One region of the Brevibacillus sp. SAFN-007a genome, then DNA from elsewhere that is predicted to be linked to it. Evidence: a T-box and tRNA genes for the amino acid it is inferred to sense, from the RefSeq annotation. Region 1 holds a T-box; the other holds one or more tRNA genes.
What was found. The T-box of region 1 lies ahead of ACTHO6_RS00410 (valine--tRNA ligase). A T-box ahead of a tRNA ligase gene usually reads a tRNA of that ligase, here a tRNA-Val.
Positions count from the first base shown of each region.

Region 2: it has a tRNA-Val gene. The T-box ahead of ACTHO6_RS00410 (valine--tRNA ligase) is inferred to sense a tRNA for this amino acid. The anticodon was not compared.

Region 1 is NZ_JBQCKK010000001.1:84,619-91,906, reverse strand. It holds gene ACTHO6_RS00425 (ketoacyl-ACP synthase III) at 1-351, opposite strand, end outside; gene murC (UDP-N-acetylmuramate--L-alanine ligase) at 575-1,957, opposite strand; gene ACTHO6_RS00415 (bifunctional folylpolyglutamate synthase/dihydrofolate synthase) at 1,959-3,332, opposite strand; gene ACTHO6_RS00410 (valine--tRNA ligase) at 3,376-6,048, opposite strand; T-box leader at 6,091-6,334, opposite strand; gene ACTHO6_RS00405 (STAS domain-containing protein) at 6,368-6,718, opposite strand; gene ACTHO6_RS00400 (ATP-binding protein) at 6,825-7,288, opposite strand, start outside.
Region 2 is NZ_JBQCKK010000005.1:204,299-211,586, reverse strand. It holds gene ACTHO6_RS09015 (YitT family protein) at 1-110, shown strand, start outside; gene ACTHO6_RS09010 (hypothetical protein) at 290-754, shown strand; gene ACTHO6_RS09005 (N-acetylmuramoyl-L-alanine amidase) at 751-1,872, opposite strand; gene ACTHO6_RS09000 (hypothetical protein) at 2,232-2,738, shown strand; gene thiM (hydroxyethylthiazole kinase) at 2,740-3,552, shown strand; gene ACTHO6_RS08990 (hypothetical protein) at 3,756-3,959, opposite strand; gene ACTHO6_RS08985 (hypothetical protein) at 4,078-4,251, shown strand; partial or broken gene ACTHO6_RS08980 (phospholipase A2 family protein) at 4,287-4,382, opposite strand; tRNA gene ACTHO6_RS08975 (tRNA-Ser) at 4,614-4,706, shown strand; tRNA gene ACTHO6_RS08970 (tRNA-Glu) at 4,711-4,784, shown strand; tRNA gene ACTHO6_RS08965 (tRNA-Val) at 4,890-4,965, shown strand; tRNA gene ACTHO6_RS08960 (tRNA-Leu) at 4,976-5,062, shown strand; tRNA gene ACTHO6_RS08955 (tRNA-Gly) at 5,220-5,293, shown strand; tRNA gene ACTHO6_RS08950 (tRNA-Met) at 5,302-5,378, shown strand; tRNA gene ACTHO6_RS08945 (tRNA-His) at 5,396-5,471, shown strand; gene ACTHO6_RS08940 (EamA family transporter) at 5,716-6,624, opposite strand; gene rarD (EamA family transporter RarD) at 6,888-7,288, shown strand, end outside.

The DNA of each region.
Region 1 (7,288 bases):
TGTGGCGGAAAGATCCATGGCGCCCGCCAGCGCGATGCCGAAATGAGCCTGGATTTGGCTGGCGACGCTCGGAAACGGAAAATCCGGCGTGCTCGTGGCCACGAGGATCAAGTCGACGTCTGTGAGATTTTTGCCATAGGCAGCGGCCATGTTCTCTACGGCCGCAATCGCCAAATCGCTTGTAAACTCATCTTTTGCTGCAATGCGCCGTTCGTGGATGCCCGTTCGCTGCACAATCCATTCGTCGGATGTCTCCACCATCTTTTCCAGATCGGCATTGCGCAGCACACCGCTTGGCACATAGGTGCCGATCGCCGTGATCCGGGAAGAAGTTACATTTGTATTCACCATATCGAATCATCACCTCCGCTTGTTTGTGACTACATTATATCACCAGATATTAATACCTGATACTAATTTTTATTTTACCACATGGAAAGCGTGGCTGCGCCAAGCCTTTGACCCAAGCCTTCTAATACGGGGTCATCCTTATCCATTCATATCTGTATAAAAAAAAAAGACTTGGCTCCAATTTCGAACCAAGTCTTTCTTCTTGCAGAAACGCGTGCTGCTTTTATTTTTCCAGCTTTTCTGCCAGCCAGTAAGCGGACTTCCAAATGTCTCCCGCGCCCATAGTCAGCACCAGGTCGCCAGCTTGCAATTCTTTGACCAGCTGCTCCTGCATCTGTTCCTTGGTCGGAATGTACTGCGCGCGCGGATGGCTGTTGGTGCGGATTTTTTCAACCAGCACCTCGGAGCTTACCCCTTCGATTTTGGCTTCGCCAGCCGGGGAGTAAATATCCGTAATGATGACTTCGTCCGCCTGCGAAAACGCGCGGCTAAACTCATCCATCAAAAAATACGTCCGCGTGTAGCGCTGCGGCTGGAAAACGGCGATGACCCGCCGGCCGGACGCCTTGGCTCCGTTCAACGTCGCGATGATCTCCGTCGGATGGTGTGCGTAATCGTCCACCACGAGTATGTCGCGCGCCTCTCCGATGATCTGGAATCGGCGCTTCGCTCCCCGGAAGGTAGTCAGGGCATGGGCAATCTGTTCAAACGTAAGCCCCGCATCCAGGCAGACGATGATCGCCGCCAGCGCGTTGGCGATATTGTGCTTGCCCGGAACGGTAAGCGCGAGCGTCCCAAGCAGTTGATCCCGATGGTACACCTGACATGTGCTGCGGCGATCTCCGCACTCGATCGAGACGGCGCGAAACTCGGCCTGCGGCACAAAAGCCGGATCGATCGCATACGTTACTACCGTGCTTGCGACAGAAGACATCACTTCGCGCACATGCGAATCGTCGATGCACAAAATCGCTTTGCCCCCCGGCTTCAGATGGCTCAAAAACTGAACGTACGCCTGTTTCAAATTGTTGAAATCGCCACCGAAGTGCTCCAGATGGTCCGGCTCGATGCTGGTCACAATCTCGTACATCGGTCTGTATTCCAAAAAGGAGCCATCGCTCTCGTCCGCTTCCGCAATGACAAAATCACTCGTCCCTGCCTTGGCATTCGTGCCCGCATTCATCAGCTCTCCGCCAATGATGAAGGTCGGGTCTACCCCGCACTCTTCCAGCACATGCGAAATCATGGAGGTCGTGGTCGTCTTGCCGTGCGCTCCGGCAACGGCTACCCCTGTTCGTTCGTTCAAGATGCGGGCGAGCATCTGGGAGCGGTGCATGACCGGGATTCCCTTCGCTTCCGCTGCGACGACCTCCGGGTTGTCCTTGGGGATGCTGGTCGAGTAAACAATGATGTCTGCTCCCTCCACGTGGGCAGCGTTGTGGCCGATATGAACGACCGCCCCTCTCGCTTCCAGCTTCTTCGCCAATTCGTTCATGGCGACATCGGAGCCGGTTACCTTGTATCCAAGGTCGATCAAGACGCGGGCAATGGCGCTCATGCCATATCCGCCGATGCCCACAAAGTGGACGTGCCTAGCCTGATCCACCCTATTCACCTGCCTCTTCTACTGTAGTCGGAAAGAATGCGCGTACTTGGGCGATGAAGTAGAGCGAACCGCAGACGACCAACCAGTCATCCGCTTTCGCTGATTGCTTCTCCCGCATCCAAGAAAGGAGAAACGCTCGCCAGTCCGGAACGGTTTCGAGGGTTTCCTCCGCCCATCCGCCTTGCAAAAACGCCTCGCGTAGCACGCTTGCCTCTGCTGCACGCGGAAAGTCAAATGATGTCACGTTCAGCGACTTGATTTTCGCCTTCACGGGCGCAAGCGCTTTTGCCATCGCGGAAAGCGGCTTATCAGCCAATCCGGAAAACAGCAGGTGCAGCCCTGCCTCTTCCGGCAAAAGCCGCTCCAGGCTATTGGCGAGTGCTTCCATTCCCTCCTGGTTGTGTGCCCCGTCCAAGATCACAAGCGGTCTTGGCGAGACGACTTCTAGACGACCAGGCCAGCGTGTTTGTTGCAAACCACGGGATATTTCTTCTTCCTCCAGCAGGAAAGAGAAATAGTTGCGCAAGACATCAATGGTCATCAACGCGACCGCTGCATTTGTCGTTTGATGAATGCCGTTCAGGGTCAAGCGATAGGTTGCTTCCTCGCGCCGATGAATGCTGTGGTAGCGAATCCGCTGCTGCCCCAGCTTTTCTTCGAGCTGTTCGACAAAGAAATGCTCCTGCAGGCTGTATACGGTACTCTTCGTCTCGACAGCCCGCTCCTTGAACACAGCGAGTATTTCCGGGCGGGTCTCGCCCGTGACGACAGGTACGCCCGGCTTGATGATGCCAGCTTTTTCACGGGCAATCTCCTCCAGAGTATCGCCCAACACCTGTGTATGGTCCATGCCAATATTTGTGATAACGGAAACGAGCGGCAGCACGACATTGGTCGAATCCAAGCGTCCCCCCAGCCCCGTCTCCCAGACGACGACAGCCGGTCTCGCCACTCTCGAAAAATAGAGAATGGCGATCAGCGTGATGACTTCGAACTCCGTAAGCGAGCCATATGCCGTCTCGCGCTCGCAGCGCTCGACTACGAGCTTGACCTCATTGGCCAACCGGAGAAAATCGGCTTCCTCGATCATGCTCCCGTTGTAGCGAATGCGCTCGCGAAAATCTACCAGATAAGGCGAGGTGAATGTACCGACACTGTAGCCGGCCTCCATCAGCATGTGCGTCAGGAACGCGCACGTTGAACCTTTTCCATTGGTGCCTGCCACATGGATGAACGGAATTCTCCGTTCCGGATGGTCCAGTTGCGCAAGTGCCCACTGCATTCTCTCAAGCCCGGGCCGCTGACCAAAGCGAAGCAGTCCATGCAGCCAGTCGAGCGCCTCTTTGTATTCAACAAATTGTGCTTCTGCATGCATACCAAAATGCTCCATTCTCAAAAATATGCGTGGGTACGGCGGATCATTCGCCCTTCAGTTCGGCAAGGCGAGCGATGACCTTATCCCGTTTTTCCATGTAGTCAGCCATTTTCGCCTTTTCTTCTTCCACGACCTTCTCTGGCGCTTTCGCCATAAAGCCGGGATTGTTCAGCTTCTTCTCAATCCGCTCCACTTCGCCGTGCAGCGTAGCCAGCTCTTTTTCCAGGCGCTTCAGCTCCTGCTCGATGTCGATCAAGCCAGCCAGCGGCAAGAACAGCTCCGCTCCCGTCACAACGGCAGACATCGCCTTTTCCGGGATGGCCAGCTCCTCGCTGATCGTGAGCGTCTCCGGATTGCAGAAGCGGGCAATGTACTCTTCGCCGCGCGCCAGGCGAGCCGCGGAGGTCGCATCGCTTGGTTTAATCAGCAGCTCGATTTTCTTCGACATCGGCACGTTGACTTCTGCACGGATATTGCGCACGCTGCGGATAATTTCCATCAACATGGTCATCTCGCTCTCTGCCTCGGTAAAAATCCATTGGTCGTTCACCGTCGGCCAAGGAGCTACGGTAATGCTCTCGCCTTGATGCGGCAAGGCCTGCCAAATTTCCTCGGTGATGAACGGCATGAACGGATGGAGCAGCTTGAGCGTTTGATCCAGCACGGTCACGAGCACGGATTGCGTCGTCTTTTTCGCGGCTTCGTCGCTGCCGTACAGCGGCAGCTTCGCCATCTCGATGTACCAGTCGCACAGGTCATCCCAGATGAAGTTGTACAGGATGCGGCCCGCTTCTCCGAATTCAAACGCGTCGGTCAGGCGCGTCACATCGGCGATGGTCGCTTGCAGACGGGAGAGAATCCACTTGTCCGGGGTGGACAGCTCGCCGCTGAGATCGATATCGTCGTACGTAAATCCGCTCAGGTTCATCAGGGCAAAGCGCGAGGCGTTCCAGATCTTGTTGGCGAAGTTGCGGTTTGCCTCGACTTTTTCCCAGTAAAAGCGTTGGTCGTTCCCTGGCGAATTGCCCGTCGCCAGTGTGAAGCGAAGGGCATCCGCGCCGTATTTTTCGATGACCTCCATCGGATCGACGCCATTTCCGAGCGACTTGGACATTTTGCGGCCTTCGGAGTCGCGGATAATGCCGTGAATCAATACGGATTCAAACGGGCTTTTTCCGGTGAATTCCAGACCGGAGAACATCATGCGCGCCACCCAGAAGAAAATGATGTCGTAGCCGGTTACGAGGACGTTGGTCGGATAGAAATACTTCATGTCCTCGGTCTCTTCCGGCCAGCCGAGCGTGGAGAACGGCCACAGACCAGAGGAGAACCAGGTATCGAGCACGTCATTGTCCTGCTCCAGCTTGTGGCTGTGGCAGCTCGGACATTCGGTGACATCTTCGCGGGATACGATTGTCTCGCCGCACTCCTGGCAGTACCAGGCAGGAATCCGATGGCCCCACCAGAGCTGGCGGGAAATGCACCAGTCGCGAATGTTCTCGATCCAGCGCAGGTAGTTGGTCTTGAAGCGCTCCGGAACGAATTTGACGCTCTCTTCACTGTTGGCGTTGGCCAGCGCGAGGTCGGCCAACGGCTGCATTTTCACGAACCACTGCGTAGACAAATACGGCTCTACGACAGCGTCGCTGCGCTCGCTGTGACCTACCTGGTGGATGTGCTCCTCGATCTTGAACATGACGCCTTGCTCGGTCAGGTCTTTGATGATTTGCTTGCGGCAGGCAAAACGGTCCAGTCCTTTGTAGATGCCTGCCTGCTCGTTCATCGTGCCAGTCTCGTCCATGACGACGATTTGCGGCAGTTGGTGGCGCAGTCCCAGCTCGAAGTCGTTCGGATCGTGCGCTGGCGTGATTTTTACCGCCCCGGAGCCAAACTCAGGATCGACGTACGTATCCGCGACAATCGGAATTTCGCGACCGACAATCGGCAAAATCACGGTTTTTCCGATCAGGTGCTTGTAGCGCTCGTCTTCCGGATGGACGGCGACAGCCGTATCGCCCAGCATCGTTTCCGGACGGGTCGTCGCCACCTCGATGTAGCCGGTGCCGTCCGCGAGCGGATAGCGCATATGGTGCAGAGCGCCTTTTACTTCCTTGTAAATCACTTCGATATCGGACAGGGCGGTACGGGCAACCGGGTCCCAGTTGATAATGCGGTTCCCGCGATAAATCAGCCCTTTTTCGTACAGGCGAACGAATACTTCGCGCACGGCTTTGGACAAGCCTTCATCCATCGTAAAACGCTCGCGGGAGTAATCCAGCGCAAGACCCAGCTTCTCCCACTGCTCGCGGATATGCGAAGCGTAAATGTGCTTCCATTCCCATACTTTTTCGATGAACTTGTCGCGTCCGAGATCATGGCGAGAGATGCCTTCTTCGCGCAATGTCGCTTCTACGCGAGCTTGCGTGGCGATCCCGGCGTGGTCCATCCCAGGCAAAAACAGCGTGCTGTAGCCTTGCATCCGCTTCGCGCGGGTAATGATGTCTTGCAGCGTCGTATCGAGCGCATGGCCCAAGTGCAGCTTGCCCGTTACGTTCGGAGGCGGGATGACGATCGTGAACGGACGCTTCGCCGGGTCGCGTTCCGCTTTGAAAAATTGCTTTTCGATCCAGTACGGATACCATTTGCTTTCGGCTGCCTTCGGGTCGTAGTTCTTCGGCAGCAATTGGTCGATGTCGGTTGTTGGCTGAGTTGACATGGGTAGGCTTCCTCCTCTAGGAAAAATAAAAAAACCCTTCATCCAAAGGACGAAAGGATTATTTCGCGGTACCACCTTTGTTAACATACATACGGCTGGAAAAGCCCGGCGTATGTTCCCTCAAACAAGATAACGGCTGCGAACCGCTTTCGGCTAGACACATCGTGTTCACCAAAAACAACTCCCGGGCGACCTTCAGTCCGGCTCTCCTTAGAGAATCTTCCAGCAACTGATTCTCCTCTCTGCAAAGGGGTCCTGACCTACTCTTCCCGATCATCATTGATCCGATATGCAGTTGTGATATCGTTGCCTTTGTTTATTATATACAATCACGCTGTTTCGCGTCAAACCCGGTTTCGTCCGCTTTTCCCACCGTGATGCCAAGCGCCTCCGTGAAGCCGAGTACGCTTAAAATATCGAGAATTTCTTCGCGGACATTGACAATCTCTACCTGTTTTCCGGAAGCAAGCAGTTCTTTTGTAGTAAAATACAGACTTCCAATACCGGAAGAATCCACAAAGGATACACCTTGAAAATCGACGGTAACGGAATGATTGCGTCCCCCGTACTGCTGGAGCAATTCACCCACTCGATCTCCCACCGCCATGTCCAGCTCTCCGGCGAAAAACAGCGTAGCCTGCCCGTTCGTCTCTGTTGCTCGGTAGTCCATGCTCAAACTCCTCTCAATAGGTATTGGGTCACCTGATTTTGTCTCTCTCCCTCATGTTACCCGCTTCATCCCGCTTGCAAACATTTGGCATTTTCCCCAATGTTCATCAGCTTGACAGCGCACACTCCAGGATCAGCTTCGTTCCTGCCGCCGTGCTGCTCAAATAGATTCGGTCGCAGTATTGCAGCATGACGTGAAAGCCCGCTCCCATGGAATTGCGCGTGGAAAATCCTTGCTGCAGCGTCGCGCGCGGCAAATCCTCCAGCAAAATCCCCTGGCCCTGATCGTGAATCACCACCCGGCAGAGCCGTTGATCGTGGGCAATATAGAGCGTGATCGTTCCCCCGCTGCCGTGCTTGAGCGTATTCGAGGCGGCCTCGTTGACGGCTACCAAAAAGTGCAAAAAGCGATTGGCGACAAATCCCAGCGGCTCCAGCTTGCGCTTGAACGCACTCCTGAGCAAAGCCAAATCCTCCGGTCTTTGGACGTCCATCGCAAGCGATTTGTATCCTTCGCGCAGCAAAATAAACAGCTCCTCGTCGCTGAGCAGCAACAGCTTGCCCGAGGTGG
Region 2 (7,288 bases), on a different contig from region 1:
TCGTGATCTCCAGCCAGGTCATTACCTGGACGGTGAATGCCGGTGGTGCAGGAATCGCTGTGGAGGAAGAGGCGCACGGACATGGCCGCGTCTCGCTCACACACCGATGAGGAGAAATCCAGTTGAAACGCATATCGATACCACCGTTACCACCATGCGAAAAAGGTCAAGTCGATCGGTAAACCGACTTGGCCTTTTTCCTTTTTCCTTTGTCCTGTACATAACGACCTGGGTGAGTAGTGGATACTACTTCATACGAAAAGCTGTCGGACGGAAAGGACGGGCCTGCATGAGCGATCGTTTTTTTGAAAACTACAAAGCGTTCGTGGTTCTCCCGGAAAAAGAGCGGAAAGCGGGGCCCAAAGCATTTGATCCCAGCGACTACACCCGCCATTTCGTTCTCACCTGCTCCTTGTATGATTCGCTGATTGCAAACTGGAAGGAAGCGGCCAAATTCAAAGTCGAGCCGAGGCAGGGACTGGCGCGTGTCATCGAGGCGTTTAACCGCAAGCATGGCGACGATGTTTACCTGCAAATTCTGGAAATGGAGGAGGACCAGTCCTACTTTGTGCTGGCCTTGTCCTCTGCAACAGCCGACGATCAGGAGCAGGAAGATACGAACCGGATCGTTCAGTTGCTGGAAAAAGATTTCGCCTGCGACCTGCTGATCGGGGAAACGTGGTACCAGCTCATTGGCGACAAAGGCAAATTCGAGCGCAAACTGTTTTCCTACAGCATCCTGCCGTACCGCTAGCTGCCGAAATAATCGGCGAGACCGTCCGCGATCGCTTGTGCGGCTTTTTCCTGGTAAGCGGCGGTGCGAACGAGCGCTTCGTCTTTTGGATTCGATAAAAAGCCAAGCTCCACAAGCACAGACGGCCTGTCGTTTTCGCGCAACACGTGGTAGTTGCCGAAAGATAGGCCGTTGCTCTTCAAGCCAATCCCTCCGGCCAGGCGGGACTCGATGCTGCGGGCGAGGTCGTAATCTTTGTTTTGCGCGTAAAAAAAGGTCAACGTACCGCTGTTCGGCTTTGTCGAGGAGTTGTAGTGAATGCTGACAAAGGCGTCTGCCGCTTTCGCTTCGCTGATCGCGACCCGCTGCGCGAGAGAAGGCTTTTCCGAATCGGCAGTCCGGGTCATGATGACCTGTGCCCCCCGCTGGCGCAGTTTGCTCGCCAGCAGCAAGGAGGTTTTGTGGTTCAGCGTCTTTTCTTCGGTGCCCCATTTTGTCCCGAGCGTCCCCACGTCGCTTCCTCCGTGGCCCGGATCGATGACAATCACTTTTCCCCGCAATCCCCCTGCATGGCTGCGGCTGCTGACGGCACGGCTGGCTGTTCCCTCGCGGATGTACAGGGACGATACCCAGCCTGTTTTTCCGTCGGCGGTTCTGGTCTGTAGCCAGTCCGCCTGCTTCTTGAGTATCTCAACCTGCGTGCCCAAGGCGAGCACATGAAGGATGTCGTGCTCCAGTCCAGGGCCTTTGCGCATGCGCAGGGCATCGGCCGCTACGATCCCGGTCCGTTGGCTTGCCGAAGCAGTTGGAGCGGGAGCAGGAGCTGGCGAGTCCGCCGTGCCTGCTGGGCCTTTCTGCAAATAATAGCCGGCAACCCAGCCGCTCGCCTGCTGGTATTTGATTTTGACCCAGCCATGGGAATCTTCCGAAACGACAGTAACGGCGGTGCCGTATTTCAGCGTGGCGACGACGGACGACTGGAGGGACGGTTCGCTGCGAACGTTCAGGGAATTCGCGACGACTTTTGCCTGAGAAGAAGTGGCTGCTGCTTGCGTCGGCCCCATGAGCGCGGGCCACGCCAAAAGCGCTGTCAGCACGCCCGCTCCCAGGAGCGACGCTATTTTTTGGCTTGGTTTCATGATGGCTCCCTCTGGTTTTCGATGGTCTGTCTCTCTGTGGACAATGATAAAGGGAAAAGAAATCGGCCAGTAGGGCATTTTTTCCTGATTTTTCACAGGAAAGGAATGGGGGAAAAGTCTGCGGCAAAACGCAACGTGACCGTGTACTCCTGCGTGGTTGGAACTTCTCTCTCGCATTTTCTAAAATAGGTTCGAAGGTAACATAAAGGGCACGGCTCCCCGAACCGATATCAGAAAAGAGACCACATAGGGGAGATAGGGGAACAGCTATGGCTACATACTATTACTTCACCTGCCGAAAGTGCCGGACTCGGGGAGGAGTTTTCGGCGAACAGCCTTGGGGATGGGGAAACTTTGACATGATCGAGTCCTTCAAGTTCCTGGCTCATCATATCCGCACCTGCGGAGAGGATTCCATCCGCGTCATCTCGGAAGAAGTGGACGAATACATCGATCAACTGCACGGGGAGTACAACGCCTTCCTGGAGCAGACGAAGCATATTTTTCCGCACTCGAAGGATTGGGAGTTTCTCGATCGCTGGAAGTCGCTGAAGGTAGAGGAGTTAAAGGAAAAATGGGTGGAGGAGAATCGGATTGCCCACCCGGACGACCGTTTGAAGATTTACGGCACCTTGGACGAGGTAGAGGTGTTGCGGAGAGGGGCCGGGCGCATTTCCTTCCTGGCGCGTGTGACGGATCGCGCGAAAACAACGTGGCGGCTGGTCGCGACCAGACCCGAATTGCCTGCCCTCCATCATTCCTATATCATCATAGGAGTAAGACAGGATCATCCGGAGCTGGGGGAGATTGTGGAAGTGTTCAAGATGATTCCCCAGTCGGCAGATACGAAAGAGAGGGATCGCTAGCATGAAGCTTGAGTCCATTGGCAAGCTGTTAGAAAACGTCCGAAAGAGCAACCCGCTGGTGCACAACATCACGAATGTCGTCGTGACCAACTTCACGGCCAACGGTTTGCTTGCGCTGGGAGCGTCTCCGGTCATGGCCTACGCCGAGCAGGAAGTGGCCGACATGGCCAAAATCGCAGGGGCGCTCGTCCTGAACATGGGGACCTTGAACGAACGCGAAGTAGAGGCGATGCTGATTGCCGGAAGCTCGGCCAACCGTCACCAGGTTCCTGTGCTGTTTGACCCGGTAGGTGCAGGGGCAACCCCGTATCGTACCGAAACGGCGCAAAAAATCGTGCGCGAGCTGGACGTTGCGCTCATTCGCGGAAACGCGGCGGAGATTGCCAACGTCATCGGCGAATCGTGGGAGATCAAAGGCGTGGATGCAGGCGAAGCTGGCGGAGATGTCGCCACGCTGGCAAAAGCGGCGGCGCAAAAGCTGAAAACGGTCGTCGCGATTACCGGTAAGGTCGATGTCATTTCCGACGGCAGCCGAGTGTATGCCATCCATAACGGCCATCCGATCCAGACCAAAGTGACAGGCACGGGCTGCTTGCTGACTTCCGTCATGGGCGCTTTTGCCGCTGTGGAAAAAGACGCGCTGACAGCCGGGGCTGCCGCGCTTGTGACCTATGGTGTCGCGGCGCAGATCGCCGCGCAGAAAGCGGGCGATGAGGGACCGGGCAGCTTCCAGATTCAGTTTCTCAACGCGCTGGCGGCTGTGACCGCCGACGATGTGCACCGCCTGGGCGTCATCGAGCAGCAGGGATTGTAGGCGGGAAGCGGACGCGCGGATGTACGACAACCGTGCCGATCAGAGCAACCGAGTGCCGGCCAGGCAGAGGGCTTTCGCCCTGGAAAGCTCTCTGCCTGCTGGGACGCTCGGCTGCTTGGCTTCGCTTCGCCATGCGCCGTTTCTGCCATAAAAAATCCCCTGTTTCCAGGGGACGAAAAAGATCGTGGCGATTGGGCCAAGCTTCAGGATAGATAAGTAACGGCATAGCTGTAATTTCGCAGCGTATAGGACAAGAGCTTCTTCTGGTGCTCCGAGAGCGCGAGGAATACGAATTCTACTTGATCCTGTTCAAGCGGACGGATATAAAAGCAGGAAATTCCATGACACATGATTTCTTTCTTTAACGTCAGCGCTGCACGGGCGTCGGTTCGTATATGCACTTCCACGGCCTGTAACCTCCTTGGACATTCATTAGCGTACCAAAAAAATCCAATGGAAAATCAGGAAAGTTATGGCGGATTCATGTCCAAGTTGTTACCATTTTTTGTATGAAGAATGACAATCGTGACAATTCGCAAAACAGGCTATTTCATGTCGTCCGGAATGCAGGGGGAGCGGGAAAAAAAGGCGGAAATCATGGCGGCTATCCTGCCTTTTTCCGTATTCTTGTCGATTTTGTCTTGTAAGCAACGCAAAAGCTCCTGGTCGCAGCTACAGGAAAAATACCCGCGTTTTTGATAGCAGCGATCGTGCTTTTTGCAGCAGCGGTCGATATCGTCAATCGGGGCGCCGGGTCCCGAACAGCCCGGTCCGCACCAGTTTCCGTACAAACAAGGAATTCGTCCTGAGCGCCGTCTTCTTCTGCCCACCCATCATCACTCCACATGGTCCATCGTTATTGGTAGCATATTGAAAAGACGGGGAAGTTGCTTTAGGCCATTTCCACGAAAATGGAAGCGGAAATGTGGCAAGGCAAAGCGGAGAGAGGGAGGGGGCAGGGCGCGCAGAAAAACTTTTAAAATATCCCTTGAAATCGGTTTTCGAATATGATAGATTAGTTCTTGCCCGAGCGATAGACGAACAGGGCAAACGAAAAGTATGGATGGATGTCCGAGTGGCCGAAGGAGCACGATTGGAAATCGTGTAGGCGGGGTTGACCCGTCTCGTGGGTTCAAATCCCACTCCATCCGCCATCATGGCCCGTTGGTGAAGCGGTTTAACACAGCAGCCTTTCACGCTGTCATACAGGGGTTCGAATCCCCTACGGGTCACCTACAGATCTCCAACAATGGCGTGAGGCCCCGCACAGTCCTCGGTGTTGCCCAAGCACACCCCCTGCACTTTGCGGGGCCTCGCAAGTGGTGGAGAATCGAGTTGGAGGCTTAGCTCAGCTGGGAGAGCATCTGCCTTACAAGCAGAGGGTCGGCGGTTCGATCCCGTCAGCCTCCACCATCTTCGGATTGCGGTCGTGGCGGAATTGGCAGACGCGCTAGATTCAGGTTCTAGTGGTGGCAACACCGTGGAGGTTCAAGTCCTCTCGACCGCACCATCAGGGAAACGACAGGTTCCGGTCTGCTTTTTGGGGCAGACGGGGCTTTTTGTTCACATATGGTACAATTGCCTTTGTATTCGAGGGGCAAAAGCCACTTTTGAGCCAAGCAATTCTGGCGAGGGACTGCTTGCGCAAAGGTGGAAGCGATTGTTTTGCGGGTGTAGTTCAATGGTAGAACTCCAGCCTTCCAAGCTGGTCGCGTGGGTTCGATTCCCATCACCCGCTCCATAGCGCGCGGCGGCGTAGCTCAGCTGGTTAGAGCGTTCGGTTCATACCCGAAAGGTCGGGGGTTCGATTCCCTCCGCCGCTACCAATGATTCCTCTTCCATGGCGGTCGTGGCGAAGGGGTTAACGCACCGGATTGTGGCTCCGGCATTCGTGGGTTCGAGTCCCATCGATCGCCCCATAGAAGAAACAGCACAAGCCCAGCGAGGTTCCTGCACGGACCTGGCTGGGCTTTTTGCATTCGGTTCATGGAGCGGAGCGATACCCAGCTCTTTCCCCGGCCTGAAGCGACCAGCGTCTGGTGAAGCAGCTCAGCCCTTCATGAAAAATCGTCCGCACCGGCACCTGGGCGATCGTGTACGTGCCAGATGCGGCGGAAGGAAAAAGCGTGCCGAGTCCCCGGTGGACCGACACGCCTGATTCGGCTACATTCCTTTTTTCTCCAAGACATGGGCGGGCGCGAAAAGCCTGCGCCATTTGATCTGCGGCACGCAGACGGCGGCCAGGATCAACAGAACGCCGCCCCATTGGGAAGGCGTCACGTTTTCCCGGAGGACAAAGCTGGACAAAAGCACGACGGTTGGCAGTTCGACGGCACTCAAGATCGTAGCCAGGCCGTTGCCGATGCGGGGGACGCCTACCGCCAGACAAAAGATCGGGATGACCGAGCCGAATACGGCGACGAGCAAGCCGAGCGGAAGCAGTCCGTCCATCAGCCGTCCATTGAACAAAAAGGTAGGCGGATAGACGATGGCGAGCATGACGGCTGCCATGCTGATCGTAATCGCGCTACGCAAATAAGGATTTATGCCCGGAAGGACACGTCCGCTGAAAAAAATCACCAGCGCAAACGTAGCGCCTGACAGCAGACCGCAGACCAGGCCCGGGATGCTGACATGGTGCAGGCCGCCTTCGCCAAGTCCGCTCGCCAGCACAGTCCCGCCGCCCAGCATGAGCAGCGACACCCATTTTTCTGCCGTCGGCCATTTGCGGTCGACGAGCGATTCCAGCAGCACGCCGATCCAGGTGAACTGGAACAAAAGCACGATGGCAAGCGAAGCGGACAGGCGGCTGACAGCCTGGTGGTACAATATACTGGTGGCAGCCATCATCAGACTGACGGGGGCCAGGTACAGCAAATAGCGAGGCTGAAACCGTTCCCGCGAGAAAAACAGGGCTGCTACGGTCATCAGCAAGCCGCCGAAAATCAACTGACTCCCGCTCATCTCGTAAGGGGTAAAACCAAGGGCAAACGCGTGCTTCATGAACAGGGACAGCACCCCGTAGCTGCATGCCCCGAGCAAAACGAACAAAACAGAGCGCCAGTATGTCATCGGTGAAAATTCCTTTCTTCTGACGAAACTCGGTTGAAATTATGCCTATTGTACACCACAGCTAAAAATGGTACAATGAAAAATTTAATGTTACTTCAATATATTACTGAGGTAATCAGATGTCTTGCTACAACACTGCCATGGTAATGAACGAAAGTGTCTGAAGTGCCTATGCTGGTGATGAATACATAGCCGATTGGCGACAATTCCGTTACACTACTCTATATGAGGGGCTTATGGCAAAATCGGTGGAGGAAGAAGACATGAAACAAGGGATACTTTATGCGTTTGCCGCGTATGTTGCATGGGGGATGCTCCCGCTGTACTGGAAGCTGTTTCAGTCGATGGGGGCGTGGGAGATTTTGGCTCATCGCATCGTCTGGTCGGTTCTTTTTGTCGCAATCATTATTCAGGTAACGAAACGCTGGCGGGCGATGCGGCAATCGGTATCCGGCGGCAGAATCGTTGCGGCGCTTGCCATCTGCTCCTTGCTCATCAGTGCGAACTGGCTGATCTTCATCTGGGCGGTGAACAACAACCAGGTCATGCAAACGAGCCTTGGCTACTATATGAATCCGTTGATTACGGTGCTGCTCGGCGTGATCTTTTTGAAAGAAAAATTGAATGCGGGGCAGTGGGTGGCGCTGGTCCTGGCTGCCTGCGG